3 regions of the Paraburkholderia sp. TE9906 genome follow, and region 3 is predicted to be linked to each of the others. Evidence: predicted binding sites of a transcription regulator. Region 3 holds the regulator's gene; each other region holds the start of a gene.

Region 1 (10,309 bases), on a different contig from region 3:
TCGGTCACGGCCCGCGCGCTTTCGCGGCCGCCATCCCATGCAATCATCACGTTCTCCATCTGGGCCCGCACCGGTCCCGCGTGAGGCAGCACGATCGCCGGACGTCCGGAACCCATCACGACGTCGTCGACGAACTGGCGCGCGACATACGCGCCCGGGTCCTCCAGGTCCTCCTGGCCAAGGATCACCAGATCGGCGTGGCGCGAGTGCAGGATCGCCGTCTCGGCGGGGGGGCCGTCCGGTGCTCGCCATTCCGCGCTGCATGCGGCGCGCCCGGTCGCGGCGAGGAAGCGCGCGTGCGCGCTCTTCAGATTGGCGTCACGCTGCGCGTCACGGTTGGCGATCCAGATAAAGTCTTCATGCAGAAAGATGGGTTTGGTCAGTTCTTCGCAAACCACATAAAGACCGATCAGATGTGCGTCGTGGCGCGCCGCAAGCTGCAGGGCGTAGTCGAGCCGCGCATCGCTATGCGTGCTGTCGTCAAGATGCACCAGCAGGGTTTTGCAGTTCATGACGGCTCCGTGGCAAGTGTTCCGGCAGTCTGTGTAGGGTTCGCGCGGGGCGATGCGCACTGCCCGGAGATCAGCAACACCGGACAGGCGGCGATGCGCAGAAATCGTTCGGCAACGCTGCCGAGCATCAGCCGCCGCACGCCACGCCGGCCGTGCGTGCCCATCACGACGACGTCGGCGCCGAACTCCTCGGCGGCGCGCTGGATGCAGTGTGCGATGTCTTCGCCGGTCATCAGCTCGGTTTCGGCGAGGCGCGTCGGCCCCGTTACGCCAGCCGTGCCCATGAGCGCGGTAGCATCGGCCAGCACGCGTCGCCCTTCCTCAGTGAGCGCGTCGCGCACGTATGACGGGTCGTAGCCGGGCGCGTCGTAGGACATCAAGGGCACGTCAACGACGAACAGCGGCTGCAGCCGCGCGCCCGAATCGCGCGCCAGCTCGATGGCGGCATTGAGTGCGCGCGTCGAGGTTTCGCTGCCGTCAACGGCAATCAGAATCTTTTGGTACATGGCGAACACTCCAGAACAGGATGCGAGCGGGATGCGCTCAGTGCGACATCAGCACCGGCACGGTCATCGAGCGCAGGATCGTGCGCGTGGCACCGCCCAATACCAGTTCACGCCAGCGGGCATGGCCGTAGGCGCCCATCACGAGCAGATCGGCGCCGCTGTCGGCCACATGGGAAAGCAGCACGTCGCCGACCGATGCCCCCGGTCCGGCTTCAATGCAGTCGACTTTTACAGGCACGCCGTGTCGCGCAATCACGGTGGCGATATCCGCGCCAAAAAGGCGGTCGGGCTCGCCTTTGTGCACGCCGTTGATGCTGAGGATCGTGGTGCTTTTCGCGGTCCGCATGAACGGCAGCGCGTCGTGCACGGCGCGTGTGGCTTCGCGGCTGCCGTCCCACGCAACCAGAATCCGGCTGCCTGTCAAGCCTGCATGGCTTGCATTGGGCACCAGCAGCACCGGACGGCCGCACGACAGAATGACGTTTTCGGGAAACAGGTCGCCGACATACGATTCCGGATCCTCAGGGTTATCCTGGCCCGCCACGATGAGATCGGCGCAGCGTCCCTCGCGGGATACGGCGATGCTGGCGGCCTCGTCCACCGCGACCCATTCGCCCGCTACGTCGGCACGCCTGAGTTCGGCATGAAAGAGCCGTTCCAGCGCCGCGCGCCGCTCCGCGCGAATCTGTTCATGCGTCGCGTAGTACGCCGCCGTTCCCGCCATCACATACAGCGAGCGGGGATCCGGCGAGAAGACGGCGTATACGCCGGTCAGATGCGCATCGAACTGTTTGGCGAGGCGCAGCGCGACTTCCAGCCGCGGGTGCGCACGCTGGCCGTTGTCGAGATGAACGACGATGGTTTTGTAGCTCATGGCAGGGGCTCCGTGGGAAAAGATGCTGACGCGAGTTTGATGCGCGAATAGGTGAGCTTGAGTCTAGGCATGATCGCGACGGCCCCGTTGACGCAGATCAACGGCGCTGCCGACGCAGCGCGCCGAAAGCGGTGTTTGACTTAGGTCATGCCCAAGGACTGTGCGCGGCCTATGCTCCTCGACATGCGAGGCCGCCGTGCTTGCGCCGGCGCATTCCCCTCTGGAGGAGCGAGTCATGTCTGATCACCGCGTTCTGGTCGTTTTCTTTTCCCGTACGGGCACCACGCGTATGCTGGCATCCACGCTCGCCAGGATGCTGTCCGCAGACCTCGAAGAAATCTGCGATCTGGCGGAGCGGCGCGGCCCTTTCGCCTATCTGCGTTGTCTTGTCGACTCGTGGCGCAAGCGACCAGCCGAGATTGTTCCGGCTGGGCTCGATGCCGCGCAGTACGACCTGGTGGTGGTGGGCACACCCGTATGGGCCGGCTCGGCGTCCGCGCCGGTCCGCGCCTACCTGCTCGAGAACCGCTCGAAGTTCAGACACGTGGCGTTCTTTTGCAGCTTCGGAGGCCTCGGCAGCCAAGCCGCTTTTGCCGAAATGCGCGCGCTGGCCGGCAAGGCGCCGGTCGCGCAGTGCAATGTGCGCGCCGCTGAAGTACGGCGCGGCGCGGTGGGCGCGTTGCTCGTTCTTTTCGTGAGCGCGCTGAAACGCCATCTCGCCGACCATGAAGCGCTTGAATGGACCTGCTGAGCTCACCTGCGGATCAGGCCGGCAGCAGCATCAGCACGGCAGCGACGCCCATCACCGCGGTCGCGGCCGCGCCGAGCACAAGCAGCGGCCGGCTCGCGGTGAAGTCCCCCATCACCGAGCGCTTCGACACGAGCAGCAGAATGACCACCATCAACGGAACGGCCACCACGCCGTTGATGACTGCGCTCCAGAACAGCGCTTTCATCGGACTGATCGGCGAAAACTGGATCGCCAGCGCGGCCAGCACACTCACCGCGATAATCCCGTAGAAGCCACGTGCATCGCGCAATTTGCGCTCGAGCCCTTCCTGCCAGCCCATCGCTTCGGCCAATGCATAGGCGCCCGAGCCTGCCAGCACCGGCACCCCGATGAATCCCACGCCAAGTATGCCGAGCGCGAACAGCAGATACGCGAAGTCGCCGGCAAGCGGGCGTAGTGCGCTCGCCGCCTGGGCGGCGCTAGTGATGTCGGTCACCCCGGCGGCGTGCAGCGTCACGGCCGTGGCGAGCATGATGAAGTAGGCGGTGAGATCGGAATAGAGCATGCCGCTCCAGGTGTCCCAACGGATGCGCCGCAGTTCCGTGCGCGCTGCGTCGGCCTCGCGCACGAGCGGCGCCCGGGACGGATCGGCATGCATGTCTTCGACTTCCTCGGAAGCCTGCCAGAAGAACAGATACGGGCTGATCGTGGTGCCAAACACCGCGACGACGACCGCCGCCGCCTTCGCATCCACGGTGAAGCGCGGCCAGAACGTGCGCAGCGCCACGTCGCGCCACGGGACATGGACAACGAACAGCACGGCCGCATACGCCAGCAGCGAAACGGTCAGCCACTTCAGAACAAACACGTAGCGATGGTACGGCACGAAGATCTGCAGCAACAGCGTGGCGAACACGAAACACACCGTCAGCAGGTGCCGGTCGATACCGCTGACCAGTTGCGCGACTTCGCCCATTGCGGCTACGTCGGCGGCGATATTCAGTGTATTGGCGAGCAACAGCAGCAGGACCACGGCGTACAGCACGACAGGCGGAAACGCTTCCTTGATGTTGGCGGCGAGACCCTTGCCGGTGACGCGGCCCAGATTGGCGCACATGCACTGGATTGCCGCCATGAGTGGGAACGCCAGCGGCATGGTCCAGAGCATGTTCAGACCGAATTGCGCGCCCGCCTGTGAGTAAGTGGCGATACCGCTCGGATCGTCATCGGCGACACCGGTGATGAGTCCGGGTCCGATGCGTGAGAGCGGATGCTCCCTGAGGCGGGCGAAAAGCGCGCCGAGGCGTTTGCGCGGTGCTCCGCGAGACTCCCCGGCTGCCGTCCCGGAGCGTGAGGAGGGTGGTAGGCGGCGCGAAAAGGGCATGGCGGCCTATTGGTTACGCAGTGGGTGACGCAGCGCCGACAACGCCCCGTACACCACGCGCAGGTCGTGCTGACCTTTGTAGACCGCCGGGGCTGACCGGTCTAAATCCAGCAACGTGTAGACGGCCGTCTGCGCGGTGCGCACCGAATATTCGACAGTGAACACCACGTCGTTCGGCAACTCGCAAAACTGCCCGACGAATGCGAGGTTCGCCCAACCTTCGGGTACCACCTGAGGCCGGTCGCCGGGTTTGCGCCGCAGAAACTGACTGGTGATGAACGGCATCAGGCACGGAATGCAGATCGCGTCGTCGAGAATGCGTGGGGCGTCCTCGTGCACGTGAAGATGACCCAGCAGTTCGGTCATGATTTCGCGGCCGGTGCAATCGGCCATCGGCTTGCCGACAAAATTGCCGGGCCGGTCGACGAAGAGCCCATAGCCCCAGAGCACTTCGACGTCCTTCGGCTGTCCGATGAAATGCGGCTGGTGCGGCAGCACGATCGACGCAAGCCAGTTCGACTGCGGGAAGGTGATGAGGCCGCCTTCGCCAGGCACGTTGCCGGTCAGATCGCGGACCAGGCGGAATAGCGTCGGGTCGTGCAGCGTCGCGGTGAAGGACAGCCAGCGGGATTCGCCGACGTGATCGGCGAACACGGATGGATGGCCGAATTCGGCTCGTCCCGACGCGATATTTTTCCAGAGCGCCCACGCGCCGCTGCTGTCGCCGTGATCGAACCCGGCAGGCCGGTTCGTGCCGCCGAGGCTCGATCCCGCAGTCATCGAACCGAGCGTGACGATGACCTTGTCCTCTTCATCGACCGGAATCTCGACACGACGGTTCTCGTGTTCGCAGACGATACCCGCCACCCGGTTCAGCTCGCCGCTTTCGTCATAGCGCAGATCGACGACGCGCGTGTTGGCGCGAAATCGCACGCCGTGCTCGGCGAGCCACTTGCGCAACGGCCGCACCATCGAGTCGTGCTGGTTGTAGACCGTGCGCATGATGCCGTGCAACTGGTTGAAGCCCGACGTCATATGCGCGAAGCGCAGCAGGTAGCGGCGGAATTCGACCGCGCTATGCCACGGTTGAAACGCAAAGGTCGTGCACCACATGAACCAGAAGTTGGTTTCGAAAAAGTCCGGCTCGAAGTGTTCCGAAATCCGGCTATCGCCAAGCAGGGCTTCCGGTTCGATCGAGAGACGGCCGAGCGTGAGTACATGCCTCTCGGCGAGTTCATAAGGAGGCGCGGTCTCGCGCCGGCCATTACGCACGAGCCGCGCTTTCGACGAGGTGCGGATCGTTTGGTTCCAGTCGAAAATTTCTTTCGTGACGCTGCTGCGCCCGTCCAGTGTCGGAATCGAGTCGAACAGATCATAGGTGCACAGATATTTGCTTTCGAGCATGCGGCCGCCGCGGACCATGTAGCCCTCGTCCGGAGAGCCGGCACCGTCCAGGCTGCCGCCCGGCTTGTCGAGCGCCTCGAAGATCGTGATGTCGCAGCCGGGCACGTCGGCGTCGCGTATGAGGAACGCAGCGGCCGCGAGCGACGCAATGCCGCCGCCGACGAGATGGAAATGGCGGGCTGCCGCAGGGGCGTCCCTGAAGCCATTCCCGGTGGAGCGCGTCGCAAGGTGGTCTGGGTTGTTCATGCTGAGTCCCCCGAAGATAATGGCCATCCAGATGCCAGTGTCCAGACCATACCGGGGCGAAGCGAACGCGTATTGAGTTGGATCAACAGAGCTTGAGTGGTGCCCCCTTCGCAGCGGAGGGGCCGCGCGGTGCCTGAAAGAGCGGTGCCTGTTTCAAACGAACCACCACGCGAGCACTGCCGTCAGCAACACGACCGCCCACGACGGCACGCGCCACCACGCAAGCAGCACCAGGGCAACGACGAGCAGCGCGAAATCGCGCCCGTTGTGAACCGCGCTGATCCATACGGGGTTATAGAGCGCGGCGAGCAGGATACCGACCACGGCGGCGTTGATGCCGGCCATCGCGCGGCGCATGGGCGCGAGCGCGCGCAGCTCGCTCCACAGGGGCAGCGCAGCGCCGACCAGCAGAAACGACGGCAGGAAAATCGCCACCGTGGCAATCAGTGCGCCGACCATGCCCGACGGATGTCCGGTGCTGGTGGCGCCAAGAAACGCGGCGAACGAAAAAAGCGGACCGGGAACCGCCTGCGCCGCGCCGTAGCCCGCCATGAACGCGTTCGCGGCGACCCAGCCACGCGGCACGACGACTGCTTCCAGCAGCGGCAATACGACGTGCCCGCCGCCAAACACCAGAGATCCGACCCGGTAGAACGCCGCAAACAGATCGAGCGGGTAGCTGTGCAGAGAGGCCGCTATGGCAGGCAATCCGAACAGCAACAGTGCGAAAGCCGCGAGGCAGCCGAGCGCGCCGGCTTTCGTTCCCGGCATGCCGAGCGGTGCGCCCGGCACCTCCGTCGACGATTTCAGCAATACGGCACCGGTGATTCCCGCCGTGACGATCGACGCGATCTGCCCGTAAGCCGCGCCGAGCAGAATGACGGCGATGGCCGAGAGCGCCGCGATCGTCACGCGCGCGCGGTCTGGACAGAGCATGCGTCCCATCGACCAGACCGCATGGACGACCACCGCCACCGCCGCGATCTTCAGTCCCCGCAGCAGATGAAGCGCGGTCGCATCCCCCAGACGCGTGAACCCATAGGCGAAAGCCACGAGCACTAACACCGATGGCAGCGTAAAGCCGAGCCAGGCCGCCACCGCACCCGCCACGCCGCCGCGCAGACGGCCAATCGCGATGCCGACCTGGCTGCTGCCGGGCCCGGGCAGAAACTGGCACAGCGCAACCAGGTCGCCGAACGTGTGTTCGTCGAGCCAGCGGCGACGCTTGACGAATTCGTCGCGAAAGTAGCCAAGATGGGCCGCCGGGCCGCCGAACGAAGTCAGACCGAGCCGCAGGAATATCCAGAAGAGCGTCCATGGCGAGCTATGCGCCGTTCGGGTGGCGGGCGTCTGTGTATCTGCGTTGCGCATGGAAAAGGTCGTGCATTGAAGTGCCGGGATGGGCTCCGCAAAATAGCACATCCCGGTCCTGTCGAGCGGGTGTCGGCGTCCGCGCGCTGGTTTGTTCGATCGGTCCCGTCAATCGCACGGCACTGTTGCATCACCGTTGATGCAGGTCAACCGGAGCCTGCGAATAGCGCAGATGATCTGCTCATCGGCTCGCTGCCATGCGTGGCTTTCGGTGTCGCACCAGTCGACCGGCAGGACTATACGCGCGGAGGCAGTATGGGAATCGACATGCAGATCGTCTACTTCGGATTTGCGGGGACCGCGCAAATCGAGTCGGAGGCCGCCGCGCAACTGGTGCGGCTCGAGCGGTTTTGCAAAGCCATTTCCGGATGCCATCTTGCAGTCGAGGCCATTCACAGGCGTGCGTCGAGCGGCATGGTCGACGCGCTCGACACGCGACGCGCGGGTCCGGACGCGGCGCCGAATCATCTCCTGTTCGACGTTCGTCTTGATCTGATCCTGCGCACCGGCGAGCTGGTGCCGCTAGAGCATCAGCAGGGCGCTGACGCCGATGGCGCGGTGCGGGCAGCATTCGATGCAGCCGAGCGGATGCTCGCACGAGGCGCCGCGCGCATCTGATTCCGCACGGATGGGCAATGTTTCCCAGGAGGCAGTCATGTACGCAAACATCGTGGTGGCTCTGGACGGCAGCGAAGCATCGAAGCGTGCACTTTCCGAAGCGATCCAGCTTGCAAAGCTCTCGCGCGGCAAGGTGACGGCGGTCTACGTGCTGGATCAGTCGGGGGCTTTCACGTACGCGGGCGCGTGCGATCCTCATCTGTTGACGGACGCGGCGCGTCAGGTCGGCATGACGCTGCTGCAAGGCGCGCTCGCCCAGATGCGCGAGCTTAACGTCGCGGGCGACACGGAGATCGTGGAGACCCTAGGCGTCTGTGAAGACGTCGCTAGTGCGCTTGTGCGCTGTGCGCAACGCCGTGGCGCAGACCTGGTCGTGATGGGCACACATGGGCGCCGCGGCTTGCGGCGCATGGTGATCGGCAGCGTAGCCGAGCGGTTCGTCCGCTTTGCAACGTGTCCGGTGCTGCTGATCCGGGAGGCGGTGGACACGGAGCATGACCCACCGGCCTGACGTGCATCACGCGACGGCTTCCGATGCGTTGAAAGTGATCGTCGACATGCCGTAGCGATCTCCATCTATTGACGGACAGGTGCCAGGAAGGGGCGCGCTCACGGGCGTGCCCCGCGTCCTGGCTCATTTTGCTTCTGCAACTGCATGCGGACTTTCTCCTATGAATACATGCCCGGTTGCCGGCGAGCCAGCGGCAGACGCGTTGCCCGGCATCATCCCGGGCCCGCACGGAGAACCCGCGCCGCTGCTGCGGCTGGCGCTCGCCCGCGGCCCGGTTCGTATCGCGGTCGTCCATCCCTGCGACAGTCCAAGTCTCGCGGCAATGAGCGCGGCATGCCACGCCGGCCTGATCGATCCGGTGGTCATCGCGCCGCGCGAGAGAATTCAGGCGCTGGCCTCAGCGGCGGGAATCGATCTCGCAGGCATCGAAATCGATGACGTGCCGCATAGTCATGCCGCAGCCGCCCGTGCGGTTGAACTTGCGGCGCGTGGACACGTGCAGGCGCTAATGAAAGGCAGTCTGCCGACCGCCGAACTCATGGAAGCCGTGGTTCAGCCGGGAAAGGGTTGGCTGGGTTTGCGGACCGGCAAGCGCATGTCGCACTGTTTTCTGATGCAGATTCCGAGCTATCCACGCCCCTTTATCATCACGGACGCCGCAGTCAATGTGGTCCCGGATCTGGAGCAGAAGCAGGGCATCGTGCAAAACGCGATCGATCTCGCGCACGCGCTCGGCCTCGCGCTGCCCCGTGTCGCGATCCTTGGCGCGGTTGAAACCGTCAATTCGAAGATGCGCGCCACACTTGACGCCGCGGCCTTGTCCAAGATGGCAGACCGAGGCCAGCTAACCGGCGCGTTGGTGGACGGACCGCTCGCCTTCGACGACGCTATTTCGGTCAGAGCCGCGCGGCTGAAGGGAATTGTCTCTCTTGTTGCAGGCCGCGCTGACATCCTGGTGGTGCCCGATCTCGAGGCTGGCAACATGCTCGTCAAGCAACTGGAGTTTCTCGGCGGAGCCGCCAGCGCTGGCATTGTTCTCGGTGCCAGGGTACCCATCGTGCTCACGGGCCGCACCGACGGCGTGCCCACGCGGGTGGCATCATGTGCGCTGGCGGTGCTGCTGGCCGACCCGTGCGGCGGCCAAGCGGGCGGCAGGTGCCGCCCGGAATCTGCCTGATCACGCTTCGCGCAGTTCTTCCTGAATCGTCAGGCTCACGGCAAGTTGAGCGGTTACCGCACCTGTCGGCAACACCACGTGCCCGTGGGTCTCGTTGATGATTTCCGCGGCGGACAGATAAAACGCCAGCAGCGCGGTCAGCATGCCCAGATACCCGCCTGCATGATGCAGCCATTCAAGGCCGGTCCATTCGCTCGCCGCGAGCACGAAGAAGGTCACCCACAGCGAGAGAAACACCAGTTGCAGCACGCGTGCGGCCCGCCATGTCGCGACCCACATGTAAAGCGTAAACACACCCCAAAGAAACAGATACCAGCCGATAAAGGCAGCCGGCACCGTGCCGTGCAGAAACAGCACGAACAGTGCGAGCGACCACCAGAAAGCGCCGTAGCTGAGGAAAGCGGTCGCGCCAAACGTGTTGCCGCGCGGAATCTCCATGAGTCCGGCGAGCGCCTGCGCGGTGCCGCCGTAAGCGAAAGCGACGGCGAGCACCATCCCCATCGCATTGCCGCTGAACCAGCCGGCGTTGATCATGCTGAGCAGCCACGTCGTCAATGCGAAACCCGCGAGACCGAGCGAAGCGGGATTGGGAGCCTTGACATTCATGATGACATCCTCCGTTCCGTGCAGGAACGATGAAATTAGGATAAGCGCGTGTCCACGCTGGGCACGCGCGAGGTCGGATCGTGCTTGAGGCAAATTGGGCGAGCGGTTATCGCTCGCGGGTCAGATGGGAATCAGGTGGCATCGGCGAATTGTGAAATCACCGCGGGGTTTTCGACCGTCGAGGTGTCCTGCACGATGACTTCGCCTTTGGCCACCGAGCGCAACAGCCGGCGCACCACCTTGCCCGAGCGAGTCTTCGGCATCGCGTCGCCGAAGCGGATGTCTTTGGGCTTGGCGATCGGGCCGATCTCTTTGCCCACCCACGCGCGCAGTTCGTCGGCCACGCGCTTCGCGTCGGCTGCGCACGGCC
Region 2 (10,309 bases), on a different contig from region 3:
TGTCACCGAGGGCTTCAGCGCGGCAACGATCGGGTTTGCCGTGTATGTGTTTGTTGCGGGACTGGCGGACAACGTGCTCAAGCCATTGCTGCTCGGCCGCGGCGTTGCGGTACCGATGCCGGTCGTGCTGATTGGCGCGCTTGGAGGCATGGTTTCGGCGGGCGTCATTGGCCTGTTCATCGGGCCCGTGATGCTCGCAGTCGGCTATCAACTGTTCTGGCGATGGGTGAGAGACCAGCCCGTCTCCGAGTTGCCGGGAGAGAAGCTGAATACCGTGGTCAGCAAGACCGGACAACTGGAAGCGAAGTGAAGAGAAAGGACCCCAGGTCAGGTAGTCAGGTACTTCGTCGCTTGCACCGACGCACAGCGAGAGCGGCCGGAGATAACTACAACGCGCAGCGATCGCAGCCATTCTCCGGGCGGAGAACGGCTGCTCCAGATGCTCCAGATTAACCGCCGGTCGGCACGCGGTAGCGGATGCCCGATTCGGCCGTGCTCACGCGGGTGCCGGCCCCGCGTTCTTCGAGGATGGCCTGGATGTCCGACAGTGAGCCGATCACGGCGTCCTTGCCCGTTTGACGGGCAAACTCGATCGCCGCCTGGACTTTCGGGCCCATCGAACCACTGGCGAATCCGAGCCTTTCCAGTTCGTCCGGGTGCGCCTGTGCAATGGCCCGCTTGTTCGGCGAACCCCAGTCGACATACGCCGCATCGACATCGGTCGCGACGATCAGCATGTCGGCGGCCAATTCCTGCGCAAGAAGCGCGGAGCATAGATCCTTGTCGATGACCGCTTCGACGCCGATCAGGTTGTGATTCGCGTCGTAGCAGGTGGGAATACCGCCGCCGCCGGCGCAGATCACGATAGCGCCGCGTTCCAGCAGCCATTTGATCGGTCGGATCTCGAAGATATGTTTCGGTCGTGGGCTTGCGACCACACGACGGAACTTGTCACCGTCCGGGGCAATGTTCCATCCCCGCTCCTTCGCGAGACGCTCGGCTTCTTCTTTCTCGTAGACCGGACCGATTGGTTTGGTCGGATGCTGGAAGGCGGGGTCGTGCGGATCGACCTCGACCTGCGTCAAGATCGTGGCGAACGGCACTTCGTAAGGCAGCAGATTGCCCAGCTCCTGCTCGATGAGATAGCCGATCATCCCTTCGGTCTGCGCACCGAGAACATCGAGCGGATAAGTCGCGACTTCCTTGTATGCCGCACCCTGGAGAGCAAGCAGCCCGACCTGCGGCCCGTTGCCGTGCGCAATCACCAGTTCGTTACCCGTCGCGATTCGCGCGATCTGGCGGGCGGCGAGCCGCACGTTATCGCGCTGATTTTCTGCCGTCAGCGGTTCACCGCGCCGCAGCAAGGCGTTGCCTCCCAATGCAATCACGATACGCATCATGTAACCCCTTCTAATGGACGGCAAATGACGGTGGGCACAAGCGTTGGCGACGCTCGCGCCGCAACGTCCTGAGCGCGGCGAGCTGGCTATTCAAATATCGGCAAGCGTCGAGACAAGGATTGCCTTGATCGTATGCATGCGGTTTTCTGCCTGCTCGAACGCGATATTCAACGGCGACTCGAATACCTCCTCGGTCACTTCGACGCCGCCCGCAAGCTCTGGATATTTCTCCGCAATCTGTTTTCCGAGTTCCGTCTCGCTGTTGTGAAACGCGGGCAGGCAGTGCATGAACTTCACCTGAGGATTCTGCGAGGCTTTGATCAGATTCATGTTGACCTGATAGGGGAGCAGCTGTTGAATACGCTCGCCCCATGCTGCCATCGGTTCACCCATCGACACCCACACATCCGTGTGCACGAAATCGACGCCGTTGACGGCGGCCTTTGCGTCTTCCGTCAGCAGGATGCGCGCGCCGCTTTCCGCGGCGAAGCGCTGACAAGTCTCGATGTGCTCGGGGCTCGGCCAGAGCGCTTTGGGCGCACCGATCCGCACGTCCATTCCCAGCTTCGCGCCGATCAGCAGCAACGAGTTGCCCATGTTGTTGCGAGCGTCGCCAAGGTACGCATAGCTGATTGCCGTCAGCGGCTTGTCGCTGTTTTCCCGCATCGTCAGAACGTCGGCGAACATCTGGGTTGGGTGGTATTCATCGGTCAGGCCATTGAATACGGGCACGCCCGCAAATTTGGCCAGCTCCTCGACGATTTCCTGTTTGAATCCGCGATACTCAATGGCGTCATACATGCGCCCCAGCACGCGCGCTGTGTCCTTCATGCTCTCCTTATGGCCGATCTGGGAAGAGGTCGGATCGATATAGGTGACATTGGCGCCCTGGTCATACGCCGCGACTTCGAACGCGCAACGTGTGCGGGTTGAAGTCTTCTCGAAGATCAGCGCGATGTTCACACCCTTCAGGTGCTGCTGCTCGGTGCCGGTGTACTTGGCGCGCTTGAGATCGCGTGCGAGGTCAAGCAGGTACCTCAGTTCACGCGTGTTGTGATGCATCAGGCTCAGCAGACTCCGGTTACGCAAATTGAAAGCCATGGTTTTCTCCTTTAAGGGCCGATCCGGTGGCAGCCGGCTCCATGCCGGCGATGCCGACCAGTCAGTAGTCGATGGGATCTCGCACGATCGGGCACGTCATGCAGTGGCCGCCGCCGCGACCGCGACCAAGCTCACCCGCGGTGATCGTGATCACCTCGACGCCAGCCTTGCGCAACAAGGTGTTGGTGTAGATGTTGCGGTCGTAGCTGATTACGGCGCCAGGCTCGATGCAGACGACGTTGTTGCCGTCGTCCCATTGCTCACGCTCTGCGGCGAAGCTATTGCCCCCTGTCTCCACGACGCGTAATCTGGCTAGTCCGAGCGCCTCGGCAATGACATCGAGAAACGGCTTATCTTCGCGGCGAATGTTCAGCTTCGTCGCTGACGAATCATCGGCGCGTATTGAGAACGCGACAATTTCCTTCACGACCTCCGGAAACACGGTGACCAGGTCGCGATCACAGAACGTGAATACCGTATCGAGGTGCATGGCAGCGCGAGACTTCGGCAGGCCGGCCACGATAATTCTTTCGACCGCCCCTTTCGAGAAGAGACTCTGAGCGAGTTCGCCGATCGCTTGCCGTGACGTGCGCTCGCCCATGCCGACCACGAGCACCCCATTGCCGATGGGCATCACATCGCCGCCTTCCAGCGTGGACATGCCGTGATCGCGGTCCGGATCGCCGTACCAGACTTCGAACTTGTGATTCACGAAGTCCGGATGAAACTTGTAGATCGCCGTGGCCAACAGGGTTTCCTGTCGCCTTGCGGGCCAGTACATCGGGTTGAGACAGACGCCGCCATAGATCCAGCAGGTGGTGTCGCGCGTGAACAGGGTGTTCGGTAGCGGAGGCAGCACAAAGCCCGAGTAGCCGAGATACTGGCGGAACATCTTGAGCGTATTGGTCTCCGCCGTGTCGGGGATGTCTTCCGCAACCACGCCGCCAATCAGGAATTCGGCCTGCTTGCGAGGCTCGAGACCTTCGATCCACGCGCGAACCTCGTTCGCGAGTCCAATGCCCACGGTATCGGGCCGGACCTTGCGGTCGAGAATCCACTCGAGCGCGTCGGCGTTGCGTACCGTTTCGGTGAGCAGGTTGTGCATCTCCACGACTTCGACGCCGCGCTCTCGCATCTTGGTGGTGAAGTCGAAATGATCGCGTTTGGCCTGGCTGACCCAGATGACGTCGTCGAACAACAGTTCGTCGCAATTGCTTGGCGTCAGGCGCTGGTGCGCAAGTCCGGGCGAGCAGACCAATACCTTGCGCAGTTTTCCCGCTTCGGAATGGACGCCATAATTCAATGTCCCAATGCTCATCATGTGTCTCCCTGGATCAGAGCGTGAGGAAACCTTTGTACAAGCCGAATGCGGCGACCAATGCGCCGATCACGACCGCCACGAAGACGGCTTTTTCGACGGTAGTGAAGACTGGCTGGCCGGCTTCGCGCTTCGCCTTGGCGAACAGCAATGCGCCGGGCGCGTAAAGCAGGGCGGATAGCAGCACATATTTGAGCCCGCCCGCATAGAGCAGCCAGACGGCGTAGATCACTGCAATCGCGGCGATCGCAAGATCCCTGTTGCGCTGCTTCGGCTCGCTTTCGTATGTCTCGCGACGCCACGCGACTTGCAGTGCGTAAGCTGCGGACCAGAAGTAAGGCAACAGGATCATCGACGTTGCCAGATAGATCAGCGACAGGTATGTTCCTTTTGAAAACAGGGTGATGAGCAGGAATATCTGCGTCAGCCCGTTGGTCAGCCAGAGCGCGTTTGCGGGGACCTGCTTCGAGTTTTCCTTGCGCACGAAGCTCGGCATCGTGTTGTCGCGAGCGGCGGAAAAAATGATTTCGGCGCAAAGCAGCACCCACGAAAGCAATGCACCCAGCAGCGAAATCACGAGGCCGACGCTGATCACGACCGCACCCCAGTGGCCGACGACATGTTCGAGGACACCTGCCATCGACGGGTTTGGAAGTGCCGCCAGCTCGGGCCGCTTCATGATCCCGAGCGACAGCATGTTGACGAGCACGAGAACCAGCAGGACACCGGCAAAACCCACGACCGTCGCCTTGCCGACATCAGTGCGCTTCTCAGCGCGCGCTGAGAAGATGCTGGCGCCTTCAATGCCGATGAACACCCAGACGGTGACGAGCATCGTGCCGCGCACCTGATTTGCGACGCTGCCGAGCTTTGGACTGCTCAGACCGAAAAAGTCGCTGGTGAAGACATGCGCTTTGAACGCGAACAGGCAGATCAGGATGAATAGAATAATCGGCACCACCTTGGCGATCGTCGTGATCAGGTTGACGAAGGCGGCTTCCTTGATGCCGCGCAGCACGAGGAAGTGAACGCCCCAGAGCAGCACGGACGCGCAGGCAATCGCAAAGGGCGTATTACCTTCGCCGAAGATGGGAAAGAAGAAACCGAAGGTGGCGAATAGCAGGACGAAGTACCCGACGTTACCAAGCCATGCGCTAATCCAGTAGCCCCAGGCCGATGAAAACCCCATGTAGTCCCCGAAGCCTTGCTTGGCGTAGATATAGACGCCACCATCGAGTTGTGGTTTGCGGTTGGCGAGCGTCTGGAACACAAACGCCAGGGTCAGCATGCCCACAGCGGTGATGGCCCAGCCGATCAGCACGGCGCCGGCGTCAGCGCTAACGGCCATGTTTTGCGGCAAGGAGAAGATGCCGCCGCCGATCATCGATCCAACCACGAGCGCGGTCAGGGCGCCGAGATGAAGCTTCGGGGCGGAGGCGGTGGAAGGCTTCGTTTTTGCGCCAGAGGCAGGATGAGATATGGAATCAGACATGTAACGTCTCCTTTAAACACTTGCCGCGATGCCGGAGAATCTTTGGGTGATGATCTCGGCATACGGCGCTCTCAACTCTTTTGCGTGTGAACATCGGCAAGGCCACCTTTTTTGCGAATGAGTCGATGCCACATACCGATGAACGAAGTGAGCACTCGATATCAATTTTTTGCGGACTAAAAAAACCATTTTTGAACGATCGGCTCGCATCGGATGGGACGTGATCGTTCGGAGCGGCTCTGCCCGCATATGGAGCGTATGAGTTACTGGGATGCGCAGATTGACCTGAATCAACATCTGCTCCGGTATGCATAACGTTGGAAAAACATATGGTTTTCATCTGACGGGAGCAGTGGAACTTCGCATGGGACGCAGCGAGTTGGCCGCATAAATCTTCACGCGGTTGCGCGAGTGTGCTCGACGTAATGCGGTGAGAGATTAAATCGCCAGGCTAACTCGCGCGCGTCGGAGGTGGATTCGCGCTTGCGCTCCCACGGTCGCGCTCAGAGGCGTTTGTCGTTTCCCGGCTCAGCCACCGCGTTGATCTGTATCAAGCCTGTGGGTGGGCCTATTGCGTACTGTGGGATGAAGGACGATCAAGGAACTGCCGCAACCTTGCGGCAATTGCCGGATCACAGCGAGTGCGACGGACCGCGTACTGGAAAAGTGGCCCGCCAGTTCGAAGCTTCTCTAAAAGTCAGGCCTTTGAGACTTTCCCGGAAGGAGACACCGTGAAATCCCTATTGGCAACAGCCGTGGCCGCTGTGTTTCTGGACATGGGCCCGGCTAGTGGTGTCAACGTCGCAACGAATGACGTCTGCGCCCGTCGCTAACGCACGGATCTTCAGAGGCATACGCTCATGCAAGACCAGTCCTCGCCGCACCAAAGTCCCGGCCGTCGGCTTCCCGTTCTCGAATGGGTTCACGGGTATCAGAAGTCGTGGATCAAACCGGACGTTGTCGCGGGAGTCACGGCTGCGGCTGTCGTGTTGCCGAAGGCGATGGCTTACGCTACCGTTGCGGGTCTTCCTGTACAGGTCGGACTGTACACGGCACTTGTCCCTATGGTGATCTATGCGCTCTTCGGTACATCGAGGCCGCTGAGCGTCAGCACCACTGCAACGCTGGCTATTCTGACAGCGACCGCGCTCGGTCAGGTCGCGCCGGGCGGCGGCGCGGCCCAACTGGCCGTTGCCACTGCGACACTCACGCTGCTGGTCGGCGTATTCCTTGTTCTCGCTGCGCTTCTCAGGCTTGGATTCGTGGCGAACTTCATCTCCGAGCCGGTGCTGACAGGCTTCAAGGGCGGCATCGCCATCGTGATCGTGCTCGATCAACTGCCGAAGCTGATTGGCCTGCACATGGTGAAAAGTTCGTTCTTTCATAACGTCTATGCGCTCGTCACGGGACTTCCTCATGCATCGGTGGCCACGGTTGTCGTCGGGGTGGTGACAGTTGTGGTTCTGGTGGCGCTCGAACATTTCTATCCGAAGTCACCGGCCCCGCTCATTGCGGTGGCATGTGGGATCGCGGCTGTCAGCATCCTGGGGCTGCCGAAGTACGGCGTGGGGATCGTGGGCCACATTCCAACGGGGCTTCCATCGATTGTCATGCCTCAGTTCTCGCTCGTCGAGGCGCTCTGGCCCGCGGCGGCGGGCATTGCATTGATGAGCTTTACTGAAACGATCGCTTCAGGCCGGGCGTTCGCCCAAAGCGGCGAATCCGTGCCGCTACCGAATCGCGAGCTAATGGCGACGGGCCTTGGCAATGCAGCGGGCGCGCTGCTGGGTTCGATGCCGTCGGGCGGCGGGACCACCCAGACGGCGGTCAATCGCCTTGTGGGTGCGCATTCACAACTGGCGGAACTCGTGACGGCAGCCGTTACGTTGGGCACCATGCTCCTGCTTGCGCCGCTGATTGGTCTCATGCCGCACGCGACGCTTGCCGCAGTCGTGATCGTCTATTCAATCGGGCTGTTCAAGCCTGCGGATTTTCGCGCGATTCTCGCTGTCAGACGCATGGAGTTCCTCTGGGCTCTGGTTGCCCTCGCGGGCGTCGTGCTGCTCGGTACGTTGAACGGCATTCTGATCGCCATTCTTGTGTCACTCGTGGCGCTTGCGCACCAGGTGTCCGATCCACCCGTCTATGTGCTGCGACGCAAACGTGGCACGAATGTATTCCGGCCAGTATCTGACCAGCACCCCGACGATGAGGAGTTTCCCGGACTGCTGCTTTTGCGGCCCGAGGGGAGAATTTTTTTCGTTAATGCCTCGAACATTGGTCACAAGATTACGCCGCTCGTCGAGCAGACCCGTCCGACTGTGGTGGCGCTCGACATGCGCGCCGTTTTCGACCTGGAGTATACGGCGTTGAAGATGTTGACCGAGGCCGAGGAGAGATGCCGCAAAGTGGGGATTGCCGTATGGCTCGTTGGTTTGAGCCCGGACGTATTTGCCGTCGTGGAGAATGCGCCGCTCGGCAAGGCGCTTGGACATAGGCGCATGTTTCTCAATCTCGAGCAGGCGGTTACTGCGTGGCATGCACTGCGGGAAGAACAAGCCGTTGAGGAAGCCTCAGGTGGAGTCCAGCGTTGAGCCATCCATTAGCACACGACGAGGCAGTTGGCCGAACATGCATTGCAGAATGGACGACGACCATCGCATTTTCGTACATCGCTCCCGGTTGCCGGCCTGAGCGAAAAACATTGCGTCAGAGAGAGCAGCCTCCGACACGGCATACCGCTATAGTGAAAACCACTAGGGGTTGACATGGACAGAGCCGATTCACGCAAAGTTGCGCACGATGCATCCGCAAAGCCTCCGATCTACAGCACGCCTGAAGAGCGAGCGGCACAAGGGCGAGTCATTCGTGATTCGGTCTCCAGATCGTCTCAAGGCGGGTGGAGTTTGCCCACGGGTCGCCGCAGCCCAATCGAACTTCTCAACGAATCGAACGAAGGGCGGCTCCAGAGCCTGATCCCGATCCGCTTCGGTCGAATGTCCGCGTCTCCGTTCGCGTTCTATCGCGGCGCGGCCGCAGTGATGGCGGCTGACCTCGCTACGACGCCAACCAGTGGGCTGCGCGTGCAAGCATGTGGCGATGCGCATCTGATGAACTTCGGCGGGTTCGCGACGCCCGAGCGCAACGTGATTTTCGACATCAACGACCTGGACGAGACGTTACCCGCTCCGTTTGAATGGGATCTGAAGCGGCTCGCAGCGAGCGTCGTGATCGCGGCGCAACATCTGGAGTTGCCTTACAGCGATACGACACGCGTCGCTACGGAACTCGTGCGCGAATACCGCGAGCGTATGCACGACTATGCGTCCATGCGTGCGCTCGACATCTGGTACGACCGAATCGACCTGCAGAAGTATGAAGATCGCTCGGGCGACCCTGTAGTCGTGGAGGCCGCGCGCAAGCGGATTGCACAGCGAATTGAAGTGGAACGCCGCAAGACCGTGCCCGAGCATCTGTATCCGAAACTTGTCTCGGAGGAAGGCGGGCGGCCCAGAATCAAGGATGAGCCGCCGCTTATCTTTCATCCCAGTGAAGATATCGCGCCCGGCCTTCAATCGGGCTACGCAGAGGCAATTGCGACGTATCGGGAAAGCCTCGCCGAACACGTGCGAGTTCTGTTCGACCGCTTCCGTTTCGTCGACCTGGCGCTCAAGGTGGTGGGCGTGGGCAGTGTCGGCACGATGTGCGGGGTAGGCCTGTTCATGGCCTCCGACAACGACCCGTTGTTCCTGCAGGCCAAGGAGGCGAAGGCGTCGGTGCTCGAGCCCTATGCGGGCAAGAGCCTGCACCCCAACCACGGCCAGCGCGTGATTGCGGGCCAACACATCATGCAGGCCGCTAGCGATGTGTTTCTCGGCTGGAGTCGGGGCAAGAATGGGCGCGATTTTTACATTCGTCAGCTCCGCGACATGAAGATTTCCGTCCTCATCGAGGCGCTCGACATCGGGACGCTCCGGCAATATGCGCGCATGTGTGCCCATGCTCTTGCGCGTGCACACGCGCGTTCGGGTGATGCAGCGATGATTGCCGGGTATATGGGCTCGGGTCAAACCTTTGACGACGCCATCACGGAGTTCGCGACGGAATACAGTTCACAGAACCGGCGCGACTACCGCGAGTTTATCCAGGCGATTCGTGAAGGGCGAATTGAGACGGTAACTGAAGTTTAGGTTGGGCGGTGTTGGTGCATCGGGCCGGTCTGATCGAGGCGTGGGCCCGAGCGGGCAAACGGGCATTTGCGGGACATGTAGCCTACGAGTTGCAGGTCACGTGGGGGCACCGCCGCAGGAGAATGAAGTGATCGGATCGGTCTTCCGGAGTACGCAGAAACGCACGCCGTGCTTGACTGGCGGGCTTGCCGTTCTATTGTCATCGACAGCCGGCGCGGCCGTACATCATGACTTCCATTCTCTTGCGCCCGACAACCCGGCTACCTTGAGCGCGCCCGCCTCCGGCCCGGAAGCCACTGCCTTGAATAAGGTATTGCGCCAATACGGAATCGAACAAGGATCGAACAAAGCGAGGATCCTGTCGGCGTGGTTCGACAAGGTATCGCATGACCCCATCATCGCGGCTCGGATACCAGGTGGGGCAGGGGGACTCGAGCGGGTCCTGCTCGATGCGGACAAGCGGGAAGCCCTGATGTCAACAGGACTCGCGCGTCTTACCGTCGAAGACCGGTTGCTTTACCTGCAACTGTTCACCCGTCTGCTCGACGAACTTGTCCCTGTCAACTGTTTCGGGCTTATCGATGTCATCGCGGTGATGAACCGTATTACGGTTGCCGTGATGTCCGACGCGGATGCGGAAATCTATCTTGGGCTGCTCTATAAGGTCCTCGTGAGCAGCGTTTCCGAAATGCCTGAGCGGTCGCTGACGCCGCGTCAATATACGGCGGCTGTCGACAGTCTGTCTCGCGCAATCGTCATCGAGCTGGACGCCGATCCCGTCGACCTCGATCGATACCACTTCTACACG
Region 3 (10,309 bases):
TGACCCAACTGTAAGTTGGACAGATATGTTTCAATAGAAGAATCGAAGTTATTCATTATTTTGCAAGAAACTTGAGTCGCATCGAGGTAAGCATAGCCCATTGAATGCGCGGCTTTTTTGGTGCTTACCTTCACTGACAACTTTTACTGCGCAATTTCATCGCCAACTTTCACTGACGGCTTACTCCGCGAGTTTGCTCTTCGGGCGGCGTGTCCTGACGAACACCGCGCCGGCCACGTCCATCGGAAAATCGTCGGGTAGCTATGGCGACACCTGCTCGATCCTCGTCGATCAGCGCGTCGATAGCCGCAGCGGAAATGCCGCCCGCTGTCCTTCGGTGTCCAAATTGAGGTTCGGCCGAGAATCCGTCAGCGATCTCATCCCTCGAATGTCCGCTGCCACCAGCTGACATTCAGTCGCGCACGGCTAACCCAGAAAGACGATGCCGAAGAACTTCACCATCGTATAGCCCGCCAGCGCGGCCACCAGCGCGATCAGCGCTGCGACCAGCGGCACCACCATATTCAGGAACGGGTTCGGCAAGCCCGGCGTGAACAGAAAGCTCTGCAGCAACAGCCATTCGGAGACGAACCCGCTCAACGGCGGCAGTCCGGCGCTCGCAAATGCGCCCACGAGCGCCGCCCCGGCGGTCCACGGCATCACGCGGATCAATCCGCCCAGACGGCCGAGATTGCGTTCGCCGGTGGCATGCAGCACGGAACCCGTGCCGAGAAACAACAGGCTTTTGAACGTCGCGTGGCTTGCCATCTGGTAGAACAGCGCGGTCAACGAGAGCGCGGCGAGCGTGTTCATGCCGTACGCGCGAAACAGGATCGCCAGTCCCATGCTGACGAACATCAGCCCGAGGTTGTCGATCGACGAATACGCGAGCAGCCGTTTCATGTCTGTCTGGATCGCGCTGAACACGACGCCGAACAGGGCGGTGAAGAGTCCGAGCGCCAGCACGAAGACTTCCCGCCACCACAACTGGACATGCAGCAAGTCGAACACCGTGCGCAGAATGCCGTACAGACCCGCCTTCAGGACAAAGCCGCTCATGAGGGCGGACACGGGTGACGGCGCAGCCGGATGGGCTTCGGGCAGCCACACATGCAAGGGGAAGACACCCGCCTTTGCGCCGAAGCCGAATAGCGCAAGCAGGAATGCGGCGGAGGCTCAGAATACGTCGAGATGCTGTTGGCGCATGTTGGCAAACGTAGTCGCCGGTATTGGCTTGCAGCAGGCCGAAACACAACAGGAGCGCCAGCGCGCCGACATGGGAGATCAGGAAGTAGAGGTAAGCGGCTCGACGGATCTCCGCGATGCGGTGATTGGTCATAACAAGAAAAACTGCCGACACGGTCATCGTTTCCCATGCGACCATGAAGCTGTATGCATCGTCCGCGAGTAACAGTGTCGCCATGCTCGCCAGGCACACGTGATATTCGAAGCAGAGTAAGCCGGGCGGCGTGCCTTCACCCTTGCGGAAATAGCCGGCGGAGAACGCGCTCACGCCCGTGCTCACGCGATCACATTCGCGTCGATTTCGACCGTAGTGACCCGCGCCGATGGAAACCTCTGGAAGCAGTATTTCGGCAACGATCCTCCGCCCAGCCCCACGATCAGGATGCCTCGTGGGGCGTGGTGGAAGAGCCCGAAGGTCATCATGGCCCGTGTGTACGGGAGGTCGAGCTCGAACGGATCGCATGTGCGCATCGAGCTTTGTATGCCCAATGGACCGAAGCGCAGCGACCGTGTACGCAACCTGTCGCTTACCACGGGCGCGGGATTTCCGGGCGGCCCTTTCAACAGTTCCGCCAGCGCCTGCCTGAAATGATGGTGATTGGCCGACAAATCAATCGTCTCCGGAAACTGCCTGGGCCGGGTGTGTGTGCATTGAACCTGCCAGACCGGAAGGTGCATCGAGTTACCAGTTTATGATAATGGCGTTATCATCCTGGCAGCTTTATCGAGATGGTTCCACTGATGCCGCTCCGGCGACATCCGCGGAAAGACGGCGCCGCGTCCTTCCGGGGCATTGGCAACGCGAGCCTCACATAACGCATGGAATTCCAGAAACTGCTTGCCGCACCGGCTCCTGCATGCGCCGGCGCGGCGCATGCAAACACAGGAGTCGATACCTGATGCCAGCAGACTATTTCCGGACCCTCACGGGGAAGGACCGGACTGTCAGGGGCGACCGGCAGCTCGGTTTTTCGCTTGCGTTCGTGGCAGGCGCGACGAATGCCGGCGGTTTTCTCGCGGTCAAGCAATACACGTCGCATATGAGCGGCGTGGTATCCGCGATTGCCGACCAGACTGCGCTGGGCGACTTTTCACTGGTCCTCGCAGGCGCCGGATCGCTGACCTCGTTCCTGTTGGGTGCCGCCTGTTCGGCGGTGCTCGTCAACTGGGGCCGGCGCAAGCGGCTGAATAGCCAGTATGCTTTGCCGCTGCTGGTCGAAGCCTGCCTGCTCCTGTGTTTCGGCCTGCTTGGCAGTCACCTCGCCTTGTGGGAAACGCTGTTTGTGCCGGCAACGGTCGTACTCCTTTGCTTCATCATGGGTTTGCAAAACGCCATGATCACCAAACTGTCCGGTGCGGAAATCCGTACCACCCACATGACGGGAATCGTGACCGATATCGGCATCGAGCTCGGCAAGCTCTTCTACTGGAATTCCTCGCGCGATGACATCGCCGCGCCCGGCGTGCTGGCCAATCGTGCGAAGCTGAAAGTGCACGGGACCATGCTGGCCCTGTTCCTTGTTGGTGGACTAACGGGCGCGGTTGGTTTCCGTCATGTCGGGTACGAGGCGACAACTCCACTCGCGGCACTGTTGATCGCGCTGGCGATCGTGCCGCTGATCGACGATCTGCGCGGACGGATCTGCCGGCTCGACCGCTAGGGCAGTAGCTGGCTGCGGCTGCCTGACGCCCCCGCTCGCCGCGCCCGAAGTCACCGTCAGGGTGGAAACGGTCTGCCTGACGTAGACGCACATAGTATGATAATAAGACCATCATTTGAGTCGCTTCAATGATAACGAAGGTTATTGACCGGCGCCCTTGGTGTTTCCGAACCTGAATTCGGGGATCGTGCGAAACGGGGGAGCTGCGTTGGACGGGAGATTGACGTGATTGACACCAGTATTTCGCTTTTGTCCCATGACTACACGCACCGGTTCTTGCGAGACCTGATGGGCCGTCACGGACTGATTGTCATCGGTGTGGGCAGGGCGGGCGAGCGGGGATTCCAGATGCTGTACCGGTTCTCCGACATCTGCGACAGCCTGGAAGACTGCGGGATCAATGTCATCTTCGTCTATCAGAAGGAATCGGCCCGCCATGTCCACGACACAACCTCGCTTTTCGGGGCGCGATACCGGCAGCGGCCCTGTCTGTTTCTGGACGACGACGGGAAGTTCTTTCGTGCTCCACTGCGTCCAAAATCGCTTAGGGCGGTTCATCTGGATCAGGATATGAAGCGACTCGGCACGGTCGACATTGCGGTGCGGGTTGACGAATGGGACCGGCAATTACGCGCTTTCCTTGCGCAGAGGGCCGCAAGTTCCATGCATTGAGTGCTGTGTGGCTATGTCCGGGCGTAGCGCGCCGCTGTGACGATTTACGTGCAAAGGGGAGTGGGTTGGTCGAGGCATTGATTCAGATAAATGGCCGGTGGGGGCTGAACGGGCACGAATCGGCGAGGCTTGCGGTGAGTGCTGCCCGCTTTGGGAGCGATATCGTCTGCATCGCGAACGGCCGGTCCGTTAACGCCAAGGACGTCATGTCTGTCATGTCCCTTCGGGTGAGGCGAGGTACGCTCGTACGCATCCTGATTACGGGGCCCGACGAAAGCGCCGCGATGGATGCCCTGTCGGCGGTTCTGCATGCGCAGGTGTCCTCCTGATCCGCTTCAGGCAGGGCACCCCACTCTACGCGCACTCGCCAACTGATCACGCCACGACTCGCCCCCGATCATGCTCAACATAGGAAAGAGAAATCCGAACAAGCCGTTGGTGATTGAAAACGACCAGGTGGTGTCGTTGTACTTCGACGCGCGTGGCGTTTAGAGCACGATGTTGCGGCACGATCCTTATGCGCTCGCACTGGGCCATACGCGGACCATGCTCGTGCCGATCTGATGACGGACGAACCTGACTTCCACCGCTACCTCTGCTCGCTCCGGGAAATTTTTGCCGGCGCGGTTGCGCTGGCGCGGTCGGAAGGTAGTGAGCACAACGTCACCGTTTTTGCGTGGAAAGGAGCGGGCGGACTTCCGTCATTCACAGCGATGCTCGATCGGGCGCGCGCGCTTCAGGCGCGGCACGCGGTCAGTCTCCACGCCACGGCCACGCGCATTGAATACGGCAAAAAATTGAACTGGAGCCGATATGGACGGATTGAGTGAAGTGGTCCGCTATCTGCAGACGGTTTCATCTCTATGGACCGGACGGTTCGAGCGGGTGTGCACGCGAGGAAGGAAGGCGACGGCAGAATGCGCAACGAGGGTGGCGCATTGATGGCGCGAGGATGACTCGGGAGCCGCCATGTATTATAATCAAATTAACATATCTGGACTCTGCCCGTCATGGAAACGAAAAGCGCTCGGCTCACGATTTTAATCGATCCTGTGAAGAAGGAAGCGTTCGAGAAACTGTGCGCAGCGCAGGACCTGACGCCCTCACAGGTGGTTCGGCAATTGATCCGCGATTACCTTGAGCAGCACGGCGTCAGCTACAAGACAAAGAGCGCCATTGGTGCGCGTCCGCGCCGCAAAACTGCCTGAACCAGGGCAGTTTTCAAGTCCCCACCCTAGTCCTTGAGAGTTGCTGCGCGTCGTTGCACGCGGGTGGCGGCTGCACAATTGCTGTCAGCTCTCGCCCGGCTCCGGATTCTGTTCAGATCTCCAATTCATGGCGAAGCTCGTGCCTTGCTTCAGTCGACGCGCGGTCGCGAGCAAGTTCAGCGGATGCGTCATTGCAAGTGTGCGTGCGCGTGTGAGTAGCGCATCCCGGGACGGAAGCTTTGGCGCACCTTTCCATGCAAACATCGTGTAGTTACAACTATCCTCTGCCATAAGAATGGAGAGCGAGTTACCGAACGCCGAACGCGCCTCTTCCAGATAATAGGGAATAAGCGGATCGTCCTCGACGAAATTGGCGACAAGCACTCCATCGTCCGCGAGCTGCGCGTGGCAAGCCGCGTAAAACGCTGCGTTACCCAACTGCACGGGCATGCCGTGTGCCAGAAAGCCATCCACCAGAATCACGTCAGGAGGCGCGTCGTCGCGCTTGACGTATTCCGCTCCGTCCGCACAGATCACCTCGAATCGCTCGTCATCCGGCGGAATATGGAATGTGTTGCGCAGCGCGATGACTGCCGGGTCGATTTCGATGGCCACGATCCGTGTGTGCGGAAGATGCCGGTAACAGAACTTGGCCAGCGACCCTCCACCCAGACCGATCATGGAAATTCTGCTGGGCGTGGGCTTCAGCAAAAGGAAGCCCATCATTGTCCGGGTATAGCCGAGCATCAGCTTGTGCGGATCGCGTCGGGACATGAAGCTCTGCGTGGCCAGTAGATCGAAGTGCAGCGACAGCGCATTGGCCGTTTCCAGCACAACGGGCGTACCGTCCGCGGGCGGCCCGGCAAGAAACTTCATATAGGCGTTGAAGGACGCGTGCGAGTGATCCATGCAGTTGCCTGGGCAGCGTGTATGTCTGGCTCTTCAGCCTCGTGATAATCGGGAGCGCCTTCGCTCCGCTTCCGCTCGGCCGGCAGCCATGTTGCATGGCTAACCTGATTTGCAGATTATGGTAATGATATTATCACATAAGTCATTTCGACCACCTCCCGCTGGGCGGCTAACGTGCGGTACATGTGCGCGTCACGCAAATTCCATGTGTTCAGGCGTCGCCCGAACATCGAGCGGTAATAGTTTTCCGCATTCACGACGACTTTGGCGTTTTGTTGTGCGAAGAACTGTGCGTCGAGTGCCGCGAGGCCATCTTGCGCGAGGTGGAGCAGCGCGTCGGTGCGCAGTGGCAGCAATTGCGCGACGACGCCTTCGCGCGCGTCAGGGCGGGCGCCAACTGCAGTGGCATAGCCATAGGCTTGAGGCTCGCGAACATGGTCGAGCGCAGCGTAACGCTCACGCGCCATCGCGGCCCGCTGGGGATCGAGCTGCTCCAGATAGCGGATCGCTGCATCTGCCGACTGGTGCATGCTGTACAGGTCGAGTCCATAAACACCGACTCGCTCTTCGGGCGGCAGTCCGGCGCTGTGTGCACGCAGCCAGACGATGAAGTCGCGCATTTCACGATTGCGCCACATCCACGTCGGAAAACGCCGGAAGTCGCCGAGCGTGGTATCCGCTCCGGCGTCGCCTTCGCCCTGCACGAACCAGTTGATGTCGGATTGCGGCGGACCTGTCACTCTCGCCTGCGACGCGGAGTGCCCAGTCCTGACGGTTCCTGCTGAAGGAATCGGGCACCGTCATGTGCCGCCGCGCCGGATCTTCGTTGCAAGCGACGACGTGCCCCATGTCATCGTAAATGAAGCCATTTCTTCCACCCGCGCCGGCGGAACGCGGTGTTGGGCCAGGAGGCGTGGGCTAAGGCGATATTTCGCGTCAACTTATTCTTTATTTGTCGCCCTCACACAGCGAAACCCCGCATACACGTACTGATAATGCGCTTGAAACCAGTTGCGGAAAGCGGGCCGCAGCATGCACTGCGCGGTGCGTGCCGAGCCGCCTTTGAGCACGTAATGCTGCCCATCGAAGAAATTGGCCGAGTAACCCAGATAGAACGGAAACGCTTCGAAGCCCGGCAGCGCATCGAATACCGTCGAAGTCCATTCCCAGCCATTGCCGAACTGACCTTCGACGCCAAACGTGCTGACGTTCTGCGGATACGCATCAACCGGCTTCGGGTCCCAACTGCGGAAATCGAAGTTGCCTGACCCGGCGTGCGGCACACCTTGCGCCGCACGTTGCCATTGCGCTTCGGTGGGCAGCGACTTGCCGGCCCAGCGCGCGTAAGCGCTGGCTTCGGCGTGGCTCACATAGGCGGGCCAGTCGAGCGGCAGCGGCACTTCGTCGAACATCGTGCGTAGCATCCATTCACTCGCGTTGCCGCCTGTTTCGCCGCTCGCCTCGCGTCGCGACCAGCAGGCCGGGTGCTCGATGTGCTCGGCTTCCTTCCATGCCCAATCTTTCTCCGACCACCATTCGGATTCGCGATAGCCGCCGGCCTCGATGAACTCGCCAAACGCGCTGTTCGTCACCATGTACCGGTCTATCTCGAAGGCGGGCACGTCCACGCGTAATTCGCCGAACTCGTTGTCCCAACCGAACTGGCCGGCGTCGCGCGGCATGCCGAGCACCGCCGACCCGGCCGGCACCCGGACCATCGACGCCAACGCGTCCGGGCGTTCGGGATGCGTGACCACGGACTCGCGCAGTTCGGTGACCTTTTGTGCAAGCGGCAACTGATGGAGCATGTACGCGAGCGTTTCGGCATGCATCAGCCGATGCTCGATCGCGACGTTCAGCAACTGCCGGCAGGTGTCGGCTTGCGCGCCGTCGCGGCCGAACCTGGCGGCGTCCGCGAGACCGGCGAGCGCGTCGTCGATCTGCCTGCGCGCACGCGCGACATACGCGCGTACGGCGTCGAGCGACGGCCAGTCGCCGGGTTGATCGGTCGGAAAGCCGCCGTCGACCGGATCGATGCCGAAAGCAAAGAGCTGGTCGAGTTCCGGGGCGAACGCGGGCAGGTCGCATACACGCCGATCGAAGAGATTGCGATCGAACGCTTCCAGATGGCCGATGTAAAACACGATCCGGTGGCGTTCACGGATCGGCCGTTCATACAGAAATTCGGGTTTGACGATGGCAAACAATGCGTCAGTGACCTGACGCGCGTCGATCAGACGCTGGACGAGCGGGTGACGTGGGGCGGGGTCGCGATTCATTTCGCCGGGTCTCCTTGCGGGGGAGGGACTAAAGACTGTACCCGGTCGCAGGAGCCATGCCAAGGCGAAAGCGCGCCGAACGAGCGTAGGCGGGCGCCGGCCAGCCCCGGCAAACGGCTCAGACCTGGCGCAGTCCGGCCAGATCGACGATGCGGATGTGCTTCCCCTGTGTGTCGATCAGGCCGCGCTTTTGAAATCTTGACAAGGTGCGGCTCACGGTTTCGAGCGTCATGCCGAGGTAGCTGCCCATGTCCTCTCGCGTCATGCGCAGGTTGAATTCCGCCGACGAATAGCCGCGTTGCGCATTGCGCTCCGACACGTCCAGCAAGAAGGCGGCGACGCGTTCGTCCGCGGACAGTGAGCCGAGCATCATCATCTGCGTGGCTTCGCGAACGATTTGCGCGCCCAGCAGTTTGTGCATGCGCTCCTGCATCGAACTGATTTCGCGGCACAGGCGTTTGAGCGCGCTGTAGGGGACGATGCAAACGGTGCTGTCCTCGAGCGCGACGGCGCTGCACGCGTGGACGTCTTCGCTGATGCCGTCTAGCCCGAGCGCCTCGCCGGCGAGCCGCAGGCCGGTGACCTGCTCGCGGCCGTCGCGGTGCGCCATCACGGTTTTCATCGACCCGGAACGGACGGCGTAGACGTTGTCGAAACGGTCGCCGCTGCGATAGAGCGCTTCACCGCGCTGCACCGGGCGCGCAGAGCAGATGAGCGTTTCCAGTTTCGCGAGTTCCTCGGCGGACAGGCCTTGAGGCATGCAGAGTTGCCGCATCGAACAACTCGAACAGCGGGCGGCGGTGCGCGCGGTCGCCCGCACCGGTGCAGCCCGGCGGCCGCTGCGCGCCGGCAACGAACTTGCGGAGGGGCCGTCGATGCCGGTGGAGTGCGTTATAGCGGAAGGAGTGAGCATGTTCTGCAGCCGATTGTCAGAGTAGTGGCGATTGTCCCACCCACCCTGGACGCGATTTGGCGGCAAAGTGACGCGTTCAGTCGGTGAGGCATCTTGAGCGTTGTGGCACGGTCGTGGGTGGCTGGACTGCCAGGTATTTCCTGAGCGCTTCCATCGGTGCGGGGCCCACGAATGAGCCGCCATTGCGCGACGCCGTTCCACACATGGCAAACGGCGGTCGCGCGAAGCGCTGTTATTGGGCGGCGGCTTCCTTGTCCTGGCCCGCGGCGGACGGAATCAGCAACACGGGGATGGTCGCCTGGCGCACGCAACGCTCGGCGACGCTGCCGAGAATCAGCCGTTGAAAACCGCGCCGGCCATGTGTGCCCATTACCAGCAGGTCGGCGTCGAATTCGGCGGCGGCCTTCAGCACGATGTCCGAAACATCGCCGAGCGACGATGCTTCGCTGACGGCCGGGTCCCCCTTGACGCCTTGTTCGGCCATCGTCTGCGCGAATTCCGCGCGCAACTCCCTGCCTTCTTCGATCAACCGGTTGCGCAGGATCGACGGGTCGTAGCCGGGCGCTTCGAAGTACATGGGCGTGTTTTCGACAACGTAGAAAGGCCGCAGAACGGCGCCGTTGGATTTGGCGAGCGCGAGGGCTGCCTCGAATGCACGGCGGGAAGTGTTGCTGCCGTCGACCGCTACCAGGATGCGTGTGTACATGGCGACTCCGCGTCTGAAAAATCCGTATGCCGTAGCCGTTCTCACGGCCCGGCTCCTTGGTCTTTTATACCAACGAAGCTTAGATGATGGCCGAAAAAGATGCACTCAACCGGGATGTAAATCAAACTCTTATCAAATTCATGGGTCCGGTGTCCTTGTCGCCAAGCTTGATAGCGCGCGGGGCGGCGCCCCGCTGCTCGATTCAGGGCGCATATTTCCGTAAGGAACGGCCAAAGTTGGCCTTACAATTAAATGATATTCAGACAAGCTGTTTCAGCCCGCCGATGAACGAGCGCAAAACCACGGGCCTGCCCGAGAAGATCTACGGCGACATCCTCAATCGCATTCTCGAAGGCGAGTACAAGGAAGGTGAGCGCTTGCCAACCGAGCACGCGCTGGCCGAACGTTTTGCGACCTCGCGGCCGACCGTGCGCGAAGCACTGGCGCGTCTGCGGGCGGACGGCATCATCATGACGCGGCACGGGTCGGGTACCACGGTCGCGCGGCGGCCCGATCCGGACGTGCGCCGTTTCGCGCCGCTCGAAACGCTGTCCGATATTCGCCGATGCTACGAATTTCGCATCGTGACCGAAGCCGGCGCGGCCGCGCAGGCGGCGCTCAAAGCCGATGCCGACGACATCGCCGCGATTCAGCACGCCTGGGACGAACTGGAGCGCATCATCGAAACCCGCGGGATCGGCGCGCAGGACGACTTC

Evidence for each region. Region 3 encodes FNR, which switches genes on or off when oxygen is low (the NO sensors DNR and NnrR bind a similar motif). Its sites were predicted from a motif close to TTGATNNNNATCAA; they were not measured.
Region 1: the regulator FNR is predicted to act here: its motif matches at 5,729-5,742, upstream of ACZ9H4_RS24595 (oleate hydratase).
Region 2: the regulator FNR is predicted to act here: its motif matches at 5,592-5,605, upstream of arcD (arginine-ornithine antiporter).

Annotation. Positions count from the first base shown of each region.
Region 1 is NZ_JBWCCT010000009.1:134,054-144,362, reverse strand. It holds gene ACZ9H4_RS24620 (universal stress protein) at 1-512, opposite strand, end outside; gene ACZ9H4_RS24615 (universal stress protein) at 509-1,018, opposite strand; gene ACZ9H4_RS24610 (universal stress protein) at 1,056-1,892, opposite strand; gene ACZ9H4_RS24605 (flavodoxin family protein) at 2,128-2,643, shown strand; gene ACZ9H4_RS24600 (NRAMP family divalent metal transporter) at 2,657-4,006, opposite strand; gene ACZ9H4_RS24595 (oleate hydratase) at 4,013-5,656, opposite strand; gene chrA (chromate efflux transporter) at 5,810-7,027, opposite strand; gene ACZ9H4_RS24585 (hypothetical protein) at 7,283-7,645, shown strand; gene ACZ9H4_RS24580 (universal stress protein) at 7,683-8,156, shown strand; gene ACZ9H4_RS24575 (bifunctional enoyl-CoA hydratase/phosphate acetyltransferase) at 8,317-9,333, shown strand; gene ACZ9H4_RS24570 (acetate uptake transporter) at 9,334-9,939, opposite strand; gene acs (acetate--CoA ligase) at 10,071-10,309, opposite strand, start outside.
Region 2 is NZ_JBWCCT010000009.1:158,614-168,922, reverse strand. It holds gene ACZ9H4_RS24740 (AI-2E family transporter) at 1-310, shown strand, start outside; gene arcC (carbamate kinase) at 450-1,400, opposite strand; gene ACZ9H4_RS24730 (ornithine carbamoyltransferase) at 1,491-2,501, opposite strand; gene arcA (arginine deiminase) at 2,563-3,819, opposite strand; gene arcD (arginine-ornithine antiporter) at 3,836-5,311, opposite strand; gene ACZ9H4_RS24715 (SulP family inorganic anion transporter) at 6,172-7,905, shown strand; gene ACZ9H4_RS24710 (DUF2252 domain-containing protein) at 8,080-9,501, shown strand; gene ACZ9H4_RS24705 (hypothetical protein) at 9,629-10,309, shown strand, end outside.
Region 3 is NZ_JBWCCT010000001.1:466,457-476,765, reverse strand. It holds gene ACZ9H4_RS02170 (phosphatase PAP2 family protein) at 1-56, opposite strand, end outside; partial or broken gene ACZ9H4_RS02165 (proton-conducting transporter transmembrane domain-containing protein) at 430-1,525, opposite strand; gene ACZ9H4_RS02160 (class I SAM-dependent methyltransferase) at 1,522-1,854, opposite strand; gene ACZ9H4_RS02155 (YoaK family protein) at 2,145-2,906, shown strand; gene ACZ9H4_RS02150 (hypothetical protein) at 3,132-3,578, shown strand; gene ACZ9H4_RS02145 (HPr family phosphocarrier protein) at 3,644-3,907, shown strand; gene ACZ9H4_RS02140 (class I SAM-dependent methyltransferase) at 4,142-4,408, shown strand; gene ACZ9H4_RS02135 (ribbon-helix-helix protein, CopG family) at 4,589-4,786, shown strand; gene ACZ9H4_RS02130 (fused MFS/spermidine synthase) at 4,871-5,695, opposite strand; gene ACZ9H4_RS02125 (erythromycin esterase family protein) at 5,812-6,399, opposite strand; gene ACZ9H4_RS02120 (SUMF1/EgtB/PvdO family nonheme iron enzyme) at 6,637-7,974, opposite strand; gene fnr (fumarate/nitrate reduction transcriptional regulator Fnr) at 8,093-8,887, opposite strand; gene ACZ9H4_RS02110 (universal stress protein) at 9,120-9,593, opposite strand; gene ACZ9H4_RS02105 (FadR/GntR family transcriptional regulator) at 9,878-10,309, shown strand, end outside.